Regions from separate parts of the Ruegeria sp. BB1 genome, predicted to be linked through region 2. Evidence: riboswitches for the same ligand, from Rfam matches in the RefSeq annotation. Region 2 holds a riboswitch; the other holds the start of a gene.

Region 1 (10,104 bases), on a different contig from region 2:
TTTGTCCAATCGGTGAATGGCGGCGGCGGCAATACTGATGCCTCTGTAGATTTCACCACCACCACCGCTGGCGCGACCGGCTCGGTCGTCAGCAGCGATATCGCCCTTGGTGGCGACGACGTGTCGGGTATGGCGGGCAACCAGATCACGCAGGCCCATAACGGTAACATTGCCACCACAAGCGATCGCTCGACCGGCCTGATGCTGCAGAGTGTTGGCGGCGGCGGCGGTACATCCGCGACTACGGTGGATGTCCAAGACGGTGACGCTATCGACATCACCGCACGTCTGGGCGCGATTAACACGGACGACGCTGGTGGCGGAGACGTGGACGGAAGCCGGACTGGTGATGTTGGCACCGATGGCGCGTTCTCGTCCGCCGGAGCGGCGCAATCCATCGGCGGCGGCGGCGGTAAGCTTGTGCTGAACAGCAATACGGATGGCGAAGCCGGGACCCAAAAGGCCGCGTCTGTGATCCTGGGTTCTGATCCCAGCTTCAACAACGATGGCGGCGATATCGACCTTTTGCTGGACGGCAACGTGTTCACAAGTGGTGACCGATCCTTTGGCCAAAGCGTTCAGAGTATCGGTGCCGGTGGGGGCGAAGTTGTCATCTCGGGTCTGGGGCGTGCGGATGTAACGCTGGGCGCGCAAGACGATTCAACCGGTGACGGTGGTAATGTCGGCTTTGCAAATATCGGGGACATGACTACCAGTGGAACTGGATCGCACGGGTTCGTCATCCAAAGTATCGGTGGCGGCGGCGGTCTCGTTTCAACCGATATGGAGGCCAGCCGGATCACGGTAAACCTGTCTGCTGCAAATGGTGGTGATGGCGGCGATATCGGATTCTCGCAATCCGGCAACATCGTCACGACGGGCGAAAATGCGATTGGTGTTGTGGCGCAGTCGCTTGGCGGCGGCGGTGGCATGGTGGACTCGGTTTATCGCGGGGCTGCCGGTGGTGCGGGCTCTGGTGGCGCCATCGACATGACGCTTGATGGTAACATCCTGTCGGTGGGCGAGGGCGGCATCGGCGTCTTGGCACAATCCGAGGGGCGCGATGGCGCAGACGCGATCACACTTGGCTTTGACGGCGTCGTCATGGGCGGCACTGGCGACGCGGGGTCAGTCGCATCAATCGTTGTGGACGGCGGCACCGACAATGTGCTGACCCTGTCTAAAGATACCCTGTTGATCGCCGGCAACGATCAATTGGTGAATGGAGGCGACGGCAACGAACAAATCTCGCTTGCGGGTACGGCCCTTGGCAACATGGATCTTGGCGCAGGCACCAACGGCTTTACCGTCGAAGATGGCGCGGACTTCTATGCGTTGGATACGGTCAATCTGGGTGCTGACGGCTTCATGCAGGTGAACGGTGATTTTGTACTGGGGGCCAATCTGGGTCTGGACGGAGATTTGACGGCGACGGTTGCGGCCAGTGACTTTACCTTCAGCGGCAATGTCAGCCAGACATTGAACCTGACCGGAAGCCTGGCCTTTGGTGCAACGGCAACGTCAACCTTCGACGTGTATTTCCTGACCTCTGGGGCATCGGGTGGCAACAGCGACCTGGTTAATGCCACCGGTAATGCCACCATGGGCGGTACGCTGGTGCCAATGCTGAATACTCTGGAAAGGGCCTTGCCGCTTGTCATCATCAATCCTGATGGAACCGCCGCAGACGCGGGCACGCTGATCGAGGACACTGTGGTGCTGGATTATTCCATCGGCCTGAACGGCTCCACCTCTGACGGCAGTTCGGTCGACCTGGTGATCACGCCGGATTATTCGACCCCCGGCATGAACGCCAATCAGGCGGCCATCGGGGATTACATCAACCAAGTTCTGAACGGGCAGGGATCGGCTGCCCAAGGCCAACTGTTCGCCTTGATCGGCAACATGCAGTCCGAGGCCGATGTCATCGCCGCAATCGAAAGCCTGTCGACTGCCGACTATGCCGCCGATGCCGTTGATGCGCTTTATGGCACCCGGGTATTTGCGGACACGCTGCACAATTGCGAACGGTTTACCGATTACCAGTTCGGGGATGACCCGCGCAATTGTGTCTGGTTCTCAGGCGGGCGGTCTTTCTATGACCTTGATCAGACCGGCATGTACGAAGAGCTGGACATCAACGACACCAACCTGTCGGCTGGTGTCCGTCTGCCGGTTGGGGATGAGCTATTCGCCGGGTTCGCGATAGGCTATGACGAAATGAGCCTACGGAACGGGTCGAATTACAATGCAACGGGTGATCGGTTCAATCTGGGTGCCTCGCTGACCAAATACACCGGCGCGTGGGAATTTGCAGCCCAGCTGTCGGCCGGTTGGTCAGACTATGATACGCTCAGCGCGGGCGGGATCAGTGGTGTGTTGCCCAACGGTCAAATTGTAAGCACCGTTGGTGTCAGCGAGATCAAGCACAAGATGAACCATCAGAACCTGCGTTTCAGCCTTGCTTATGACCACAGGTTCGCGGGCGGCAGTTCCTATCTGCGCCCTGAGGTAGCCGTTGATGCCACACGTCTGGCAACCGAAAGCAATGGCGATGCAACCCTGGCGGGGGTCGTTCTGCAAGACGATAGCGAGATGATCTATTCGTTCACGCCTTCGCTGGAGATCGGAACCGAGCAAACCCTGAGTGCCTCGCAGAAGCTCCGCGCAAGTTTTCAGGTTGGTGCCATTCTCTCGTCAGATGATACCGTATCGGTCACCGCCGGGTTCAACGGTGCGAGCACCGCTGACGGTGGGTTTTCCAACACCAGCTTTGTCGGCGACGCGCATGGCTTGGTCTCGGCCCGGTTGGGGCTGTTTGCGCTGGATGACAGCAGCTTTGTCAATCTGAGCCTCGATCATTTGTTCGGAGACTCAACCAGGGCTCTGCAGGTAGGTCTTGGCCTTGGACTACAATTCTAATCGATGAGGGACAGCAGGATGAAAACTTGGATAAGCGCTTTGGGGGTCACATTGGGATTGGCAACTCCCCTTGCTGCGCAGGAAGGCGCAGCGCCGCCATGGTCGGTCAATTGCAGCAATCGGGCCGTTGGGTCCGAGTTGATCTGCGAAATGACCCAAAGCATCGTTTTGACCGAAAACAACCAAAGGCTTACGTCCATCGCATTTATAAAGGCTGCAGGTAAGGACGAGACTGAGACCGTGCTGACCCTGCCATTCGGTCTTTTGTTCTCGGAAGGGCTGGTTGCAAAGGTGGATGATGCCGAGGTCGCCCGTCTGGAGTTCCTGACATGCGAGGCACAAGGTTGTTTTGCCCGTTCGCCAGTTTCCCAGGAATGGATGTCTGCGATGCGGGCAGGTAATCAATTGCAGATCGACGCTAAAAACAGGGTCGGAGAGCCAATTTCATTTGGCTTCGATTTGACTGGGTTCAGCAAAGTATCCGATCTATTGCCCTGAGAGTAGTTTCCCTTCAATGCAAGAGCGTGCGGAGCCGAAAGGATCGGCTCCGCCGCGGTGTTTAGTCTTTCACGGGCATGTAAAGGTCGCCGCCTTCACGGAATTTGGCGGCCATCGCCTCCATCCCCTCTTTCTGCGCTTCAGTTCGAATGTCGTGGCTGATCCGCATCGAGCAGAATTTCGGCCCGCACATGGAACAGAAATGCGCCACCTTATGCGCTTGTTTGGGCAAGGTTTGGTCGTGGAATTCCCGCGCCGTTTCCGGGTCCAGCGACAGGTTGAACTGATCTTCCCAGCGGAACTCGAACCTGGCGCGGGACAGCGCATCGTCACGACGTTGCGCGCCCGGCAGACCTTTGGCCAAATCAGCGGCGTGAGCGGCGATCTTATAAGTAATAACCCCAGTTTTCACATCATCCCGGTCCGGCAGCCCCAGATGTTCTTTAGGCGTGACATAGCAGAGCATCGCACAACCAAACCAGCCAATCATCGCAGCACCAATGCCGCTGGTGATGTGGTCATAGCCCGGCGCGATATCGGTGGTCAGGGGGCCAAGCGTGTAAAAGGGCGCCTCGTGGCAACACTCCAATTGCTTGTCCATGTTTTCTTTGATCTTGTGCATGGCTACGTGTCCGGGGCCTTCGATCATCACCTGACAATCCTTGGCCCACGCGATTTTGGTCAGCTCACCCAGCGTCTCAAGCTCGGCAAATTGTGCCTCGTCATTAGCGTCGGCGATAGAGCCGGGACGCAGACCGTCGCCTAGGCTGAACGACACATCATAGGCCCGGCAGATGTCGCAGATTTCGTCGAAATGCTCATAGAGGAAGCTTTCCTTGTGGTGATGCAAGCACCACTTGGCCATGATCGACCCACCGCGCGACACAATACCGGTAACCCGTTTTACCGTCATCGGTACCATATGCAGGCGCACGCCTGCATGGATGGTGAAATAGTCGACGCCTTGTTCGGCCTGTTCGATCAGCGTGTCACGGAACACTTCCCATGTCAGGTCCTCGGCAATGCCGTTGACCTTTTCCAGCGCTTGATACAACGGCACGGTGCCAATCGGCACCGGGCTGTTGCGGATGATCCATTCACGGGTGTTGTGGATGTTGCGGCCGGTCGACAGGTCCATGACGGTATCAGCACCCCAACGGATCGACCAGACCATTTTATCGACCTCTTCTTCCATCGAAGAGGTCACAGCCGAGGTACCCATATTGGCGTTGATCTTGACCAGGAAATTACGCCCGATGATCATCGGTTCGCTTTCAGGGTGGTTGATATTCGCAGGGATAATGGCGCGACCAGCGGCGACCTCGTCCCGCACGAATTCCGGGGTCACATAATCAGGGATGTTTGCACCCCAATCATTGCCGTCGCGCTGTTCAACGACAGCCTCGCGCAGTTGGTTTTCACGGATGGCGATGAATTCCATTTCCGGGGTGACGATGCCGGCGCGAGCATAGGCCAGTTGCGTCACAGCCTTTCCATCCTTGGCGCGCAGAGGGCGCGGGCGCACAGGGAACTCGGGCGTTAGCCGATCACCTTCGACAAAACCGTTGTCTTCCGGTTTGATCTCACGTCCATCATATTCTTCGACATCTGCTCGAGCCTCAATCCACTTGCGACGCAGCGGCGCCAGACCTTGCCGAATGTCCGTCATCACCTGCGGATCGGTATACGGCCCTGAACTGTCATACACGGGCAAGGGTGGCTCCCCCGCCGTGGGGTGGACCGAAATTTCACGCATTGGCACGCGCACATCCGGGTGCACTGTGCCGTTTACATAGATCTTGCGCGATGCGGGCAGTTCACCGGCGGTGATTTTGAGGTTAGGGACGTTCATGTTGGTGCTCCTCAAGCAGTTCAACTTAAAAAGACACCAGATGAGTTTTGGCTTGGGGAAACGAGAAGGCAGACAGCCCCTGTTCGGAGTGCGCTTGCCCGGTATTGTGGCCTGCGCGCCCTAGCTTCCTACGCCAGTATCAACTGGGTCAGGTTCAAAGGGTCGCGTCGCCGGGCATTGCCCCGTCAGCCTCTCAGTCCCCTTGGTGGGACTCCCCTGCGTACAGGTGGTTTAGCTTGAGGTTCACGGCTTAAACAAGCACCAAAATTCATTTGTTTCAGATTTTCTCGAACGGCCGGGACCTTCCGTTCGGTGCAGCACGTCACCAGAAATACGGTCGCTATCTGATGTGCGGGCCGACCTATTCGACAGATACTCCGCACATCGACGGTAAGTTAAACGCTGTTATTTAACATAAGACGTATTATAGAAATATTGCCTCCGTTGAGGGAGAATTGTCGGAGTACGTAATTAATGAGACTTGTCTTCCCCATAATTCAACGACTTAAGATTTTCATGCATTTTGGTGGATTTCGCTGACTTGGACTTATCAAGCTTGTCTCAGACTGCAGCAATACGATCGTCGACTGCGACGCGCATTGGGAACTTCCGAGAGCGGACACAACTCGCAGACCGAAAGCTTCACAGCGTAAGGTTTTGTGCTGAACAATGTTGAGCGACTAAGTGCCCTGCCCTGATCACTTCCGGCCCTTACCGGACTTTAGTCGGTCGTTCAGCATTCTGCAGTGCGGCTCGACATTACGGACATTCGCTGCAAGTGCGCAATCAAAAGATGGGTGAATTTACAGTTTGCGGACGAAGCGGGCCTTCGTCAAATTTGCGCCAAGGTCTGCTTGTGGTGCTTCTAAACTACCGCAGGACTGCTTTCTGTCCCCGGCAAGCTGTTGGTTTTGGAGCTCCAAAAGACACCAAACAAATGAAAGAAAAGAAATCGATTTGATATTTTTGGACCATACTTTACAAAATCAGCCATGGCGAAATCAATTGATCAAACGTTAGGCATCGTAGTTTTGGTGAGCCCGCATTTCAACGTTTCGGCAACGACATCTTTCATCGATCCTTTTAGAACTGCGAATTACCTGTCAGGATTGGTGCGGTTTTCCTGGACCTATGTTTCGGAGGTTGGTGGTCACATCGAATCCAGCAGCGGCCTGGTGGTTGATACTGCCCCTTTGGCAACCGTGGTCAGGGGCAAGCCTTGGCTCGTTCTCGTAAGCACAAGCTGGACGCCTGAACGCCACGGGACACGCCAGTTCAAGGCGGCTCTTCAAAAATGGGATGCAGGCGGTGCAATAGTTGGTGGGTTGGATACGGGTGCAATTGTGCTCGCGCAGGCTGGATTGCTAAAGGGCAAAACTGCGACGGTCCATTATGAGCACATCGATGCCTTCGCCGAAATTGCACCGGACACGACGGTATCTGAGAACATGTTTGTAACAGATGGCAAGATCTTCACATGTTGTGGAGGATCAGCGGCAACCGACCTTGGCTTGAGATTTGTCCATTCCGTAGCTGGCGAAAGCATCGCGAACGCCTCAGCGCGGTATCTGTTTCACCATGATGTGCGTGGGGAAGGTCGGTCACAAAACCCCAAGGATGTGGAACCGCTTGGGTATGTCACATCTGGCGTTGTCCGGGATGCGATCGACCTTATGGAAGCGCATTTGGAGACCACGTTGTCAATTCCCGCTATATCTCAACAGCTAGGCGTTTCGCAGCGGCAACTGGGCCGATTGTTCCGACAGTATGTCCAAAAGTCACCCGTCGAATACTACCGAGATATCCGCCTTGATCGAGCGCGTGGCCTCGTCACGCAAACCGAGCTGAAATTCAGCGAGATTGCAGAGGCGTCGGGGTTCAACGGTCAAGTGCATTTCAGCCGCGCTTACCGCAACCGCTTCGGCCTGACGCCCACTGCTGATCGCATCGAAGGTCGTGTGCCGTTCGAGTTTCGCGCCTGGCCAATGTTCAAGCCTGACATTAGGTCCGAAGGTGTCTCGTAGCCTTCTGCATAGCTGTGAGCATCTCATCACGCTGCGCTGAGAGTTCATCGGTGCTTTGCCCGTGTGTATGCGCTGTCATTTCATCGACCAGTTTTCTGATCACATCATCGTCTAAGCGTGGATCACCCAGATCGTCCCACCAGCTGTTGAACGTGTCTTTGAAGTGGTCACAAAAAGCCTGCAAACCGCCTGCGCCCGCGCCCAAGTGAAAAAGAGTGGTTGGCCCCATTGCGGCCCAACGCAATCCCGGTCCGGCCCACATCGCTTTGTCTATGTCTTTGACGCTGGCAACACCTTCAACGGCCATATGAACGGCCTCTCGCCAAACTGCGGCCTGCAACCGGTTGGCTACATGCCCCGGCATGCCTTTCTTGATGCGGATCGTGACTTTCCCGATATCATTGTAGAACGCTTCTGTGCGGTCCAGAATGTCTGATCCGGTGGCCTTATTCGCTGTCAGTTCCACCAGCGGGATCAGATGCGGCGGGTTGAAGGGGTGGCCAAGAATAAGCGGCGCGGGATCGCGCCACCCTTCTTGGAGCGCTTCGAGCGTCAGACCCGATGTCGAGCTGGAGACAATTGCGTCAGCAGCCAGCGCGGGCTCAATCTCCGCATAGATTGCATGTTTGATGGGCAACCGCTCAGGCGCGTTTTCCTGAACGAATTGCGCCTCTGTGACGGCCTCGGCAGCGGTCGCCACAAAGGTGATGGCGTCAGGTGTCGCTCGCTCAGTTAGGCCTAGGTCTTCCAGCGCAGGCCATGCGTTTTCAACGTAGGATCGCACGGCGTTCTCAGCGTTTTCGTCAGGATCAAAGACAGTTACATTCCGGCCCGAGGCGAGGAACAATGCGGCCCAGCTTGCCCCGATCACACCGGCTCCAAGAATGGCGGTTCTTTCAATCTGAGACATCAGAACAACCCCGGATTGAGAGGAGAGGCCGCTGTCATGCCACCGTCAACAGTAAACAATTGGCCCGTTGCAAACGATGCATCGTCAGAGGCCAACCACAAAGCCATTGCTGCTATGTCAGCAGGTTTGCCAAAGCGTTTGACCGCGTGCCGTGCCAATGCGTCGGTCTTCGCTTTCTGAGGGTCTTGGGCAAGGTCAAACCCTGCATCTAGCATGCCGGTTTCAATCCAGCCCGGACAGATCGCATTGCAGCGAATTGCCGGTCCGTGATCCACCGCGATGGACCTGGTGAGCCCGTGCACAAAAGACTTTGACGCATTATAGAGTGCCATCGACGGGTCCGCGACATTGCCCGAGATCGACCCGATGTTGATAATGGAGCCACCCTCCTGCATTTGCGGAATGAGTGCCCGGCAGACATTGAAAACGCCCTTTGCATTCGCTCCCATAACCAAATCCCAATCGGCATCAGTGCTGTCCACAACAGTCTTTTCAACCTGGACGCCAGCGTTGTTTACGATGACGTCCAATACACCCAGCTTTTGCGCAGCTTCGCCAACGGCGGCGGCATCTGACACATCCAAAGATATCCAATCAGTACTCAAACCATCCGGCTTTGGTCCCCGACCACAGGTGATAACGTCCGCACCCTCGGCCATGAAGGCCTCTACGATAGCGCGCCCAATGCCCTGCCTGCCGCCTGTAACGAAAGCGAGTTTGCCAGCCAACCGCATCAGTGCGCGACCATCACATGGCGCACGGCGGTATAAGCGTCCAAGGCGTAGACCGACATATCACAACCAGTGCCAGAGCTCTTCATCGCGGCCCAAGGCATTTCAGGCGTGGCAACACCATGCGTGTTCACCCACGTAAAGCCATAGCGCAACTTCGAAGACATCCGCATCGCGCGACCGGTATTGTTGGTCCAGACGGATGAGGCCAAACCAAACGGGCCTGCATTTGCCACCTTGAGCGCCTCTTCTTCGTCGCCAAACCGCGAGATGGTCACGACAGGACCGAAGATCTCTTTGCAGAATACCTCGGCATCATGCGCCACATTGATCAGCACGGTGGGTTCATAAAAGAAACCTGGTCCGTCGATCATGTTGCCTCCCAATACAACGTCGCAGTTATCGCGCGCTCGGTCGACAAACCCCGCTACAGCGTTGCGTTGCGCGGCCGAGATGATCGGCCCCATTTCGGTGCCTTCGGCCTTTTGAGCCCCAACTTTGATCTGGCTGACCTGATCAACAACGGCGGCAACGACCTTGTCATAAACCTCATCAGCGACAAGCAAACGGCAGGGCTGTGCACAATCCTGACCGGCGTTGAAGAACGAACCATAGCGCACAGTTTCGGCAACCGCATCGATATCAGCATCGTCAAAAACAATGACCGGGGCTTTCCCGCCCAGTTCCAGATGCACATGGCGGATTTGACGAGAGGCTGCAGCCATCGCGGCAGAACCCGTCGCGTTGGAACCCGTGATCGAGATCGCCTCGGTCCGTGGATCGTTGATCATCTGCTCGCCAATCTCACGACCGGGGCCGTGCAGCACGTTTACCACCCCTTTGGGCGCAACACCTGCGATCAGCTCGGCGGCTTTCAGCGTGGAAAGCGGCGTCAGCTGCGAGGGCTTCAGCGTGACCGGGCAGCCAGCTGCCAATGGCGCTGCCAGTTTCCAGGCCGCCATCATCAGCGGATAGTTCCATGGCGCAATCGCGGCTACGGGGCCAACCGGATCTTTGCGGATCATGCTGGTATGACCGGCCACATATTCGCCCGCAGCAACGGCAGACATCGTGCGCGCCGCACCGGCAAAGAACTTGAATGTGTCCAGCGTCAACGGCATTTCGTCATCCAAAGCCGAGGGCCAGGGCTTACCGGCATCCAAGCTT
Region 2 (10,104 bases):
CCCCCGCCTGCAAGACCCCCGGCGCCCGCTCAACGCTCATGCCGCCAATCGCGACCAGAGGGATATCCCCCACCCGCGCCTTCCATTCGGTGACGCGTGGCAGGCCCTGCTGTTCCCATTTCATTTTTTTCAGGATCGTCGGATAGACCGGGCCCAAAGCCACATAATCCGGGTCCATGGTCAGGACTCGCTCTAATTCATCATCATCGTGGGTGGAGACACCCAGTTTCAGCCCCGCCTTGCGGATGGCTTTTAGATCGGCCTCGTCCAGATCCTCTTGCCCGAGATGAATCCACTCACAACCAGCGTCGATAGCCGCCTGCCAATGATCATTGACCACCAGCACGGTGCCGTGGGCACGGCATAGTTCCAACGATTGGGCGATCTGTTCCCGTATGACCACATCAAGCTGATCCTTAATCCGCAGTTGCACCAGCTTCACACCCAGGGGCAGCATCCGGCGCAACCAATCAGAGTGGTCGAAGATCGGATAAAATCGGCCTAACATCATGATAAGAAGGCCTTTCCGATTACCGGAGTTGACGGTTCGGCCATATCGCGCGCCTCGATCGGGTCGGCTTGATGCGCCAGTTGCCCGGCCTCAATCGCCAGTATCATCGCGCGGGCCATGGCCACAGGGTTTCCAGCACGAGCGACAGCGGTATTCAGCAGAACGGCGTCATAACCCAACTCCATCGCCTGCGAAGCGTGACTGGGCAGGCCGATCCCGGCATCCACAACCAATGGAACATTGGGGAACTCGGCCCGCATCGCGCGTAGAGCAAATTCATTGTTCAGCCCGCGCCCCGACCCGATGGGTGCACCCCAAGGCATCAGCACCTCGCACCCGGCGGCCAGCAGACGCTCGCCCACGATCAGGTCGTCGGTGGTGTAGGGGAAAACCTGAAACCCGTCCTCGGTCAGTATGCGCGCGGCCTCGACCAGTTGAAACACATCTGGCTGCAAACTGTCAGTGTGGCCGATCAATTCCAGCTTGATCCAATTAGTTTCAAACACCTCACGCGCCATATGGGCGGTGGTTACGGCTTCTTTGACCGTGTGGCAACCAGCGGTGTTTGGCAGGATCAGCGCGCCCAGCTCGCGGATCATCTGCCAGAAGGTCTGCCCAGCCCCGGATTCACGGCGCAAGGAAACTGTGGCAACACCCGCGCCGCTCTCGCGAAACGCCTGTTCCAGAATGGCGGGGCTGGGGTACTGCGCCGTGCCCAGCATCAATGAGTTGGGAAGTTGGGTCCCATAAAAGCTTTTCATCCTCAGCCTCCCTGCATCGGCGCGACGACTTCAACCCGGTCGCCATCGGTCAACTTTTGAGCAATGCGCAGCCCCGAGGGCACAAAGTCTTCGTTTACAGCTGTCGCCACCCGTCCAGAGAACCCGCATTCGACCAACAGGTCCGAGAGGATTTCGGCGCGCACCTCGCGCGATTCACCATTAAGCACGATCTTCATCGACCATCTCCGAATGTTCGTTGTCCAACGCCAGATCGGCCACTCCCTGCGCCAGCGCTGGGGCCAGCAGATAGCCATGGCGGTACAGTCCGTTGGCATAAATCGTATGCCCCAGCCGCCGGATGCGGGGCAGGTTGTCGGGAAAAGCCGGGCGCAGATCGACACCGATCTCAAGCACCTCGGCCTCGCCAAAGGCGGGGTTCAGCGCATAGGCGGCACTGAGCAGTTCCAGCATGGATCGGGCCGTGATACGGCTGCTGTCTTCGCTTTCGATCATCGTTGCGCCCAGCATGTAGACACCATCCCCACGCGGCACGATGTACAGCGGCATCCTTGGATGCAGTAGACGTACAGGTCGCGTCAGGGTCACGTCCGGGCAGCGGATCACCAACATCTCTCCCTTGACGCCGCGCAGGTCGTGCAAAACCTCACGCGCGTGTAGACCGCGGCAATCGATTACATTCTCCAGCTGGGTCGGGGCCAGTTTCCGGTGGAAGACTACCCCTTGGTCCAGCAATTGGCGGTGCAGATCCCGCAGCGCCTGTCGTGGGTTCAGATGAGCCTCATCCGTGAAATGCAGACCGTTGGTGAAACTGGTTAAATCAGGCTCTAAATTGGCAACTTCAGCCGGACTAATCTCGGTATACCCCCCGGTCCGACGGGCGAACCGACGCAAATCCGGCAGATCACGCGGGTTGGCAACAACCAGCGTGCCACGTTGTTCCACCCGAGTACGCGTAGACCACCACTCGAACGCAGCCTTTCCCAACCGCAACACCGGTTCTTCGGCGTTTTCAAACTCGCACCATGGGGCCAGCATACCGCCAGCCCACCAAGAACACCCATGCGGGCCAGGTGGACCACTGGGATCAAAGATCTGAACCTTGGCCCCGCGCGACACTAGCTCGCTGGCTGCTGCCAGCCCGGCCACACCGGCCCCTATGACCGACCAGACCGTCACGCGGGCCAGACCCGATGGAAATGATGAACCGGGCCATGCCCCTGTCCGACCATCAGACCGTCAGCTTTAGCAATGGCCCCTTGCAGATACTCATGCGCCTGCGCGACCGCATCGGTCAGGCCCAGCCCTCGCGCCAGCCCGGCTGCTATCGAAGACGACAGGGTGCAACCGGTGCCATGCGTGTTGCGCGTATCGCACCGGGGGGCGGTGAATTCTGCCACAACTCCCGAAGGATCAAGCAAGACGTCGTGGCAAACGTCGCCGCGCCCATGTCCGCCTTTCATCAATACCGACCGCGCCCCCAGCCCGCACAGCGCCATCCCCTGCGCGATCATCTGATCGGGGGATTCGGCGTCCGAGGTGCCCAGCAAACAAGCGGCCTCGGGTAAGTTCGGGGTAAGCATGGTCGCTTGGGGCACAAGAACATCACGCAGGGTGCGAACCGCATCCTGTGCCAGCAAGGCATCGCCAGATTTGGAGATCATCACCGGGTCCAAAACGACGGGGCCATCAAACCCAGCGATGGCCCCGGCAACGGTTTGAATAATTTCAGGGGTCGCAAGCATGCCGATCTTGATCGCGCTCACATCCAGGTCGGTCAGCACCGCCTCGATCTGAGCGGCCACTACGTTGAGCGGTATGCCATGCACTGCGGTCACAGCCCGCGTGTTCTGCGCCGTGACTGCCGTGATCACGCTGGCCCCATACACGCCCAACGCAGACATCGCCTTGAGATCCGCCTGAATCCCGGCCCCACCGCCACTGTCCGAGCCCGCAATTGTCAGGGCAATATGCGCCATATCGTTGCTCCATCATCAGGGGGCAACGCAGCGTGGAAAACGTCTGTGTGTGTAGACCGTTCCCTACGCCGGTATTGCCCGGATCAGGTTCGATGGGTTAGCGCATTCACGCCTCTCAGCCCCTTGATCAGGGCACCCCAACGGTTGGCGCGACAATCTCAGGGGATGCGAAGGGATTCAAGGGCCAATTTTCGCGAAGTTCATGGACAAACTGGACCTATAAAACGAAAAAAGCCGACCCAAGGGGATCGGCCTTTTGGCAGCTTGGTGGAGTGATCTTAGCCCTTCATCCCATCCCAAAAGGATTTGACGGATGAGAAAAAGCTTTTTGATTCCGGGTGGTTATCCTCACCCAAATCGTCAAACTCTTTCAGCAGTTCTTTTTGGCGACTGGTCAGATTGACCGGCGTTTCCACCGCCAGTTCGATGAACATGTCGCCCACACCACCACCGCGCAGGGCAGGCATGCCTTTACCGCGCAGGCGCATCTGGCGGCCCGATTGGCTGCCTGCTGGTATTTGCACACGGCCACGGCCACCATCGATGGTTGGCACTTCGATCGAGCCGCCCAGCGCGGCCTTGGCCATGCTGACCGGAACGCGGCAATACAGGTTCACACTGTCACGTTCGAACAGCTTATGATCCGACACTTCGACAAAGATATACAGATCACCCGGAGGGCCACCGCGCATCCCAGCTTCACCCTCACCCGCCAGGCGGATGCGGGTTCCGGTCTCGACACCGGCGGGGATGTTGACGGACAGCGCACGCTCTTTTTCCACGCGGCCTGCACCGCCACAGGCTTTACAGGGGTTCTTGATGATCTGACCCAGACCCGAACAGGTCGGGCAGGATCGTTCGACGGTAAAGAAACCCTGCTGTGCACGCACCTTGCCCATGCCCGAACAGGTTGGACAGGTGGTTGGCTCCACTCCGCCTTCTGCACCCGAACCGTCACAGGCCGAACAGGCCACGGCAGCAGGAACACTGATGGTTTTCTGCAGGCCCGCGAACGCCTCTTCCAGCGTCACGCGCAGGTTATAGCGCAGGTCCGATCCGCGCGCCGCACGGCGCCCGCCACCGGGGCCGCCACGCTGACCGCCCATGAAATCGCCGAACAGATCGTCGAACACGTCTGAGAACGCGCTGGAGAAATCACCCTGACCAAAGCCGCCACCGGGACGGCCACCACCACCGCCCATACCGTTTTCAAAGGCGGCGTGACCAAAGCGATCATAGGCGGCCTTTTTGTCGGCGTCGCGCAGAACATCATAAGCCTCGTTGGCTTCTTTGAACTGCGACTCGGCATCCGGGTTGTCTTTGTTGCGATCGGGATGCAACTCTTTGGCTTTCTTGCGAAAACCCTTTTTGATTTCATCCGCTGATGCGCCCTTTGATACGCCGAGCACATCGTAGTAGTCGCGTTTTGACATCAGTATTTCCTTCAGCCTCAACGTATTTGGGCCGGCCCGGCAACCGGACCGGCCCACATTGGCCCGGTTACCCGTTAGTTACGCTTGTCGTCGTCCAGATCTTCGAACTCGGCGTCAACAATGTCGTCCTCACCCGGCGCAGCATCTGCCGCCGCAGGTTCATCCTCACCTTCTTCGGCTTGCGCCTTGTAGATGGCTTCGCCCAGCTTCATGGCCGCTTCGGTGACGTTCTGGATGCCCGACTTGATCTTGTCGGCATTCTCGGTCTCCAGCTCGTCCTTCAGCGCGGCAATTGCCAGCTCGATGGCTTCGATGGTGGTCGGGTCGACTTTGTCGGCATGCTCTTCCATCGACTTTTCGGTCGAGTGGATGAGGCTTTCCGCCTGGTTCTTGGCGTCTACCAGCTCGCGGCGTTCCTTGTCGGCTTCCGCGTTCTCTTCGGCGTCCTTGACCATCTTGTCGATGTCTTCATCCGACAGACCGCCCGAGGCCTGGATGGTGATCTTCTGCTCTTTGCCAGTGCCTTTGTCCTTGGCCGAAACCGAGACAATGCCGTTGGCGTCGATATCAAAAGTCACCTCGATCTGAGGCATGCCGCGCGGTGCAGGCGGGATATCTTCGAGGTTGAACTGACCCAGGATCTTGTTGTCCGCAGCCATTTCACGCTCACCCTGGAACACGCGGATGGTTACGGCGTTCTGGTTGTCCTCGGCGGTCGAGAAGACCTGAGACTTTTTGGTCGGGATCGTGGTGTTGCGGTCGATCAGACGGGTGAACACCCCACCCAGCGTCTCAATCCCCAGCGACAGCGGGGTCACGTCCAGCAGAACTACGTCTTTGACGTCGCCCTGCAGAACACCGGCCTGAATGGCGGCGCCCATGGCAACCACTTCGTCCGGGTTCACACCCTTGTGCGGCTCTTTCCCGAAGAACTTGGTGACCTCTTCGATCACTTTCGGCATCCGGGTCATACCACCGACCAGAACAACCTCGTCAATGTCGCCAGCCGACAGACCAGCGTCTTTCAGTGCGGCCTGGCAGGGCTTCATCGACTTTTTGATCAGGTCCGAAACCAACGATTCCAGCTTGGCACGGGTCAGTTTCATGACCATGTGCAGCGGCTGACCGTTCGAACCCATCGAGATGAACGGCTGGTTGATTTCGGTTTGCGAAGTCGAAGACAGCTCAATCTTGGCTTTCTCAGCAGCTTCTTTCAGACGCTGCAGCGCCATCTTGTCTTGCGACAGGTCGACACCGTGTTCCTTTTTGAACTCATCCGCCAGGTAGTTGACGATGCGCATGTCAAAGTCTTCACCACCTAGGAAGGTGTCACCGTTGGTCGATTTGACCTCGAACAGGCCGTCGTCGATTTCCAGAATGGTCACGTCGAAAGTACCGCCACCAAGGTCATAGACCGCGATGGTTTGAGTTTCTTCTTTGTCCAGACCATAGGCCAGCGCAGCCGCTGTCGGTTCGTTGATGATCCGCAGCACTTCCAGACCGGCGATTTTACCGGCGTCTTTGGTGGCCTGACGCTGTGCGTCGTTGAAATATGCAGGAACGGTGATCACGGCTTGCGTGACTTCCTCACCCAGATAGCTCTCGGCGGTTTCCTTCATCTTGCCCAGAGTGAAGGCCGAGATCTGGCTTGGGGAGTACTTTTCACCGCGGGCTTCCACCCACGCGTCGCCATTGCCGCCATCGACGATGGCGTACGGCACCATTTTCTTGTCTTTTTCGACTTCTGCATCATCCACACGACGACCGATCAGACGCTTAACACCAAAGATCGTGTTGTCGGGGTTGGTGACCGCCTGGCGTTTTGCAGGCTGACCGACCAGTCGCTCATCTTCGGTGAAGGCGACGATCGAGGGCGTGGTCCGCGCCCCTTCGGCGTTTTCGATGACCTTCGGCTGCGAGCCGTCCATGATGGCCACACACGAGTTGGTGGTTCCGAGGTCAATCCCGATTACTTTTCCCATATGTTCAATCCCTTTCTCTTCAAGGCGATGTCCCGAGGTCCGAACCCGTTATGGCACCCGGCCCCGATCTGATGTGCGCAACAGCCCTACACCATCGCGCGTCCCGGCGTATATAAGGGCGGGATCAGAGGCCTGCAAGCGTTGTAAAACGCAGGTTTTCGGGAATCTGTGGCCTTTTTGGCAAGGTTTTGGCAAGGATCGGGGATTCTCGGATGGCGCGGCTGCTTTTACGCGGTTTTGATATCAGGAAAGCCTGGCTGGACGGGCCCGCGCAGGAGCGGCTGATCGACAGCCTGCGGCCGATTCTGAAATCCGCCCCTTTGTTCCGGCCGGTCACGCCATCGGGTAAGGAAATGTCCGTGCGTATGACGTCGGCCGGGTCACTGGGCTGGGTCACCGACAAGACGGGGTACAGATATCAGGCGCAACACCCCAAAGGCGCGGTTTGGCCCGCGATCCCGGAGCAGATTCTTGGTATCTGGCGCGACCTTGCCAGTGCGGACCGTGATCCTGATTGCTGTTTGATCAACTACTACGGCGAAGGGGCCCGGATGGGATTGCATCAGGACAAGGACGAGGCCGATTTTTCCTGGCCGGTCCTGTCGATCTCACTGGGGGATGATGCCCTGTTCCGCATCGGCAACCAGACACGGGGCGGCAAGACCGAATCCATCTGGTTGAACTCGGGTGATGTGGTGATCATGGGCGGGCCCGCCCGGCTGACCTATCACGGCGTCGACCGCATCCGGTTCGGATCATCAAAACTGTTGCCCAAGGGTGGTCGGATCAACCTGACGCTGCGTGTGGCAGGTTAGCGGCGCGCCTCCCAGCTTTGGGACACATGCTGACGAGAGAAGAAAATTCCCAACAAGCCGATCAGCAGCAGGATCAGCCCCACCCAAAGCGCGTATTCCCAGCTGGTATTGCGAGGAAAATAATTGCGGAAAAGAAAACCGCGGCACTGATCGATGACGTGAAACAGGGGGTTCCAGGTGAACATGGCCAACGTGGCACCGCCCAGCGCATTCGCCACGAACATTTTACCCGAAAAGATCATGTTCAAGCGCCGGTAGATATTGGTCAGGACTGTCACAAAAGTGGGAAACCACGGTCGCAGAGCCATGAAGACGACGCCAATTGCGCAGCCAACAAACCAGCTCAGGATCAACATGCCAAAAGCGCCGCCCGGTTCCTGAATTTCAATTGGCGCGACTGCTACACTGTAAATAAAGAGGATCACGATGATTGTCACAATCTGCGTGTAAAGCGCCCCAAAAGCGGTGGCCAACAGGACGACAACCATGTTCATCGGCGAATGCAGCATCATCGGGTTGTTGCCGGTCCCGACCCCCGCTACCGCGCTGACGGACTTGATATGGGTAATGAACAGAAATACGCCCGACAGCAGAAACAGGACAAATTCGCCCCGGATTCTTGCAATACGTGGTCCCAGGAAAGACAGGATCGTATACAACACCAAAACCAGGGCGAGAACCTGCAAGATGTTGATGATTATGGCCACGACCGCGTTGTGATGCTGGGACCGTATGCTGCGAACAACGGCGTGGAAAATCAGCTCGGCCGTTGTGAACGCGCCGCCCAGTAAGGACTGGTTTCGCTTGAAATAATACACCCGAAGCGTCTTTCCCGTTTTTTCGCCTGCAATCTGTCACGAAATTCTTGCCGTTCCGTAACCGGCACATCATAAGGCCGTCAGGCTATTCGATCAACAAATCACAGGAACGGAGCTTTTTTGTGACCTACGACGCCCTCATTCCCGTCATTCGACGGCTGGCCCTGGAAGCCGGTGACAAGATCATGGAGATCTACAATTCGGATGATTTCGACGTAAAGGTCAAATCCGATTCCAGCCCGGTGACCGAAGCAGACGAAGCTGCCGATGCCTTGATTTCGGCCGGTCTGCGCGATGCCTTCCCGGATATTCTGCTGGTGACCGAGGAACAGTCCGCCTCGCATTCAGAAAAGGGTGACAGATTCCTGATTGTCGATCCTTTGGACGGCACCAAAGAATTCATCAACCGGCGCGGCGATTTCACGGTGAATATTGCGTTGGTCGAAAACGGCGTTCCAACCCGTGGCGTGGTTTATGCGCCTGCAAAGGGTCGCATGTTTTATACACAGGCCGATGGTCAGTCGGTTGAAGAGACCGGAGCATTGGACAAAGCCCAGGCTGGGGAGGTGACTTCCATATCAGTGTCTAATCCGGAAAATTCAGCACTTCTAATCGTGGCGTCGAAATCGCACCGCGATCAGGCCACCGAGGATTACATCAACAAATATCAGGTCAAGGACAGCAAGAGCGCGGGCTCATCCCTGAAATTTTGTTTGGTGGCCACGGGCGAGGCAGATCTTTACCCCCGCGTTGGCCGCACGATGGAATGGGACACCGCCGCGGGCCATGCCGTGCTGGCCGGTGCGGGCGGCAACGTGGTGCGCTTTGATGATCATTCACCGCTGACCTATGGCAAGGACGGCTATGCAAACCCGTTCTTTATCGCCTACGCTCCGGGTGTTGACCTGAAGGAGGCCTGATGTCCGTTCTGATCGCCATTCCCGCCCGCTATGCCTCGACCCGCTATCCGGGCAAACCGCTGGTTCCGCTGACCGGCGCCAATGGCACCGCGATGACGTTGATCGAGCGGTCCTGGCGCGCTGCCTGTTCGGTGTCGGGCGTCGACAAGGTGGTCGTTGCCACCGATGACGACCGCATCCGCGAAGTGGCCGAAGGGTTCGGGGCCGAGGTGGTGATGACCTCGGAAAGCTGTGGCAATGGCACCGAACGCTGCGCTGAGACCCATGCCAACCTTGGCGCTGGCTATGACATCGTGGTGAACCTGCAAGGCGACGCGCCGCTGACACCGCATTGGTTTGTCGAAGACCTAGTCGCTGGCCTGCGCGCCGCGCCCGGGGCGGGCGTGGCCACACCCGTGCTGCGCTGCGATGGTGACGCGCTGAACAGTCTGCTGAACGACCGCAAGCACGGGCGCGTTGGCGGCACCACCGCCGTCTTCGCCGCGGATCACAGCGCCATGTATTTCTCAAAAGAAGTCGTCCCGTTCACCGCCGAGACCTACGCAGGCGAAGAAGAGACCCCGGTTTTCCACCATGTCGGCGTCTACGCCTATCGCCCCGATGCTTTGGCCGCCTATTCCACCTGGCCGGTGGGCCCGCTGGAACAGCTGGAAGGGCTTGAGCAACTGCGCTTTATGGAGAATGGCCGCAAAGTTCTGTGCGTCGAGGTTGAGGCCAAAGGCCGCCAGTTCTGGGAGCTGAACAACCCGCAGGACGTTCCCAAGCTTGAGGAAATGATGGCCGCGATGGGGTTGGATTGAGCCATTTTCCCCCTGACCTGGACACACCTGTTGGCATAGCAGGGCACAAACTTCTTTGTCTGGAAGACAGATGACCAATATTCTTGTAACCGGCGGGGCTGGATAT

The links. Region 2 has a riboswitch for thiamine pyrophosphate ahead of thiD (bifunctional hydroxymethylpyrimidine kinase/phosphomethylpyrimidine kinase). Riboswitches for the same ligand answer to the same signal wherever they lie in the genome.
Region 1: another riboswitch for thiamine pyrophosphate. It lies ahead of thiC (phosphomethylpyrimidine synthase ThiC); the one in region 2 lies ahead of thiD (bifunctional hydroxymethylpyrimidine kinase/phosphomethylpyrimidine kinase).

What each region holds. Positions count from the first base shown of each region.
Region 1 covers NZ_JBQFVB010000015.1:19,349-29,452, reverse strand. The annotation lists gene ACR0AL_RS20695 (hypothetical protein) at 1-2,922, shown strand, start outside; gene ACR0AL_RS20690 (invasion associated locus B family protein) at 2,941-3,420, shown strand; gene thiC (phosphomethylpyrimidine synthase ThiC) at 3,482-5,272, opposite strand; TPP riboswitch at 5,381-5,500, opposite strand; gene ACR0AL_RS20680 (GlxA family transcriptional regulator) at 6,448-7,296, shown strand; gene ACR0AL_RS20675 (3-hydroxyacyl-CoA dehydrogenase NAD-binding domain-containing protein) at 7,274-8,206, opposite strand; gene ACR0AL_RS20670 (SDR family NAD(P)-dependent oxidoreductase) at 8,206-8,940, opposite strand; gene ACR0AL_RS20665 (aminobutyraldehyde dehydrogenase) at 8,940-10,104, opposite strand, start outside.
Region 2 covers NZ_JBQFVB010000003.1:229,189-239,292, forward strand. The annotation lists gene ACR0AL_RS10490 (thiamine phosphate synthase) at 1-511, opposite strand, end outside; gene ACR0AL_RS10495 (thiazole synthase) at 508-1,272, opposite strand; gene thiS (sulfur carrier protein ThiS) at 1,275-1,469, opposite strand; gene ACR0AL_RS10505 (FAD-dependent oxidoreductase) at 1,453-2,430, opposite strand; gene thiD (bifunctional hydroxymethylpyrimidine kinase/phosphomethylpyrimidine kinase) at 2,427-3,230, opposite strand; TPP riboswitch at 3,274-3,380, opposite strand; gene dnaJ (molecular chaperone DnaJ) at 3,509-4,663, opposite strand; gene dnaK (molecular chaperone DnaK) at 4,738-6,645, opposite strand; gene ACR0AL_RS10525 (alpha-ketoglutarate-dependent dioxygenase AlkB family protein) at 6,858-7,460, shown strand; gene ACR0AL_RS10530 (ABC transporter permease) at 7,457-8,278, opposite strand; gene cysQ (3'(2'),5'-bisphosphate nucleotidase CysQ) at 8,401-9,198, shown strand; gene ACR0AL_RS10540 (3-deoxy-manno-octulosonate cytidylyltransferase family protein) at 9,198-9,998, shown strand; gene galE (UDP-glucose 4-epimerase GalE) at 10,069-10,104, shown strand, end outside.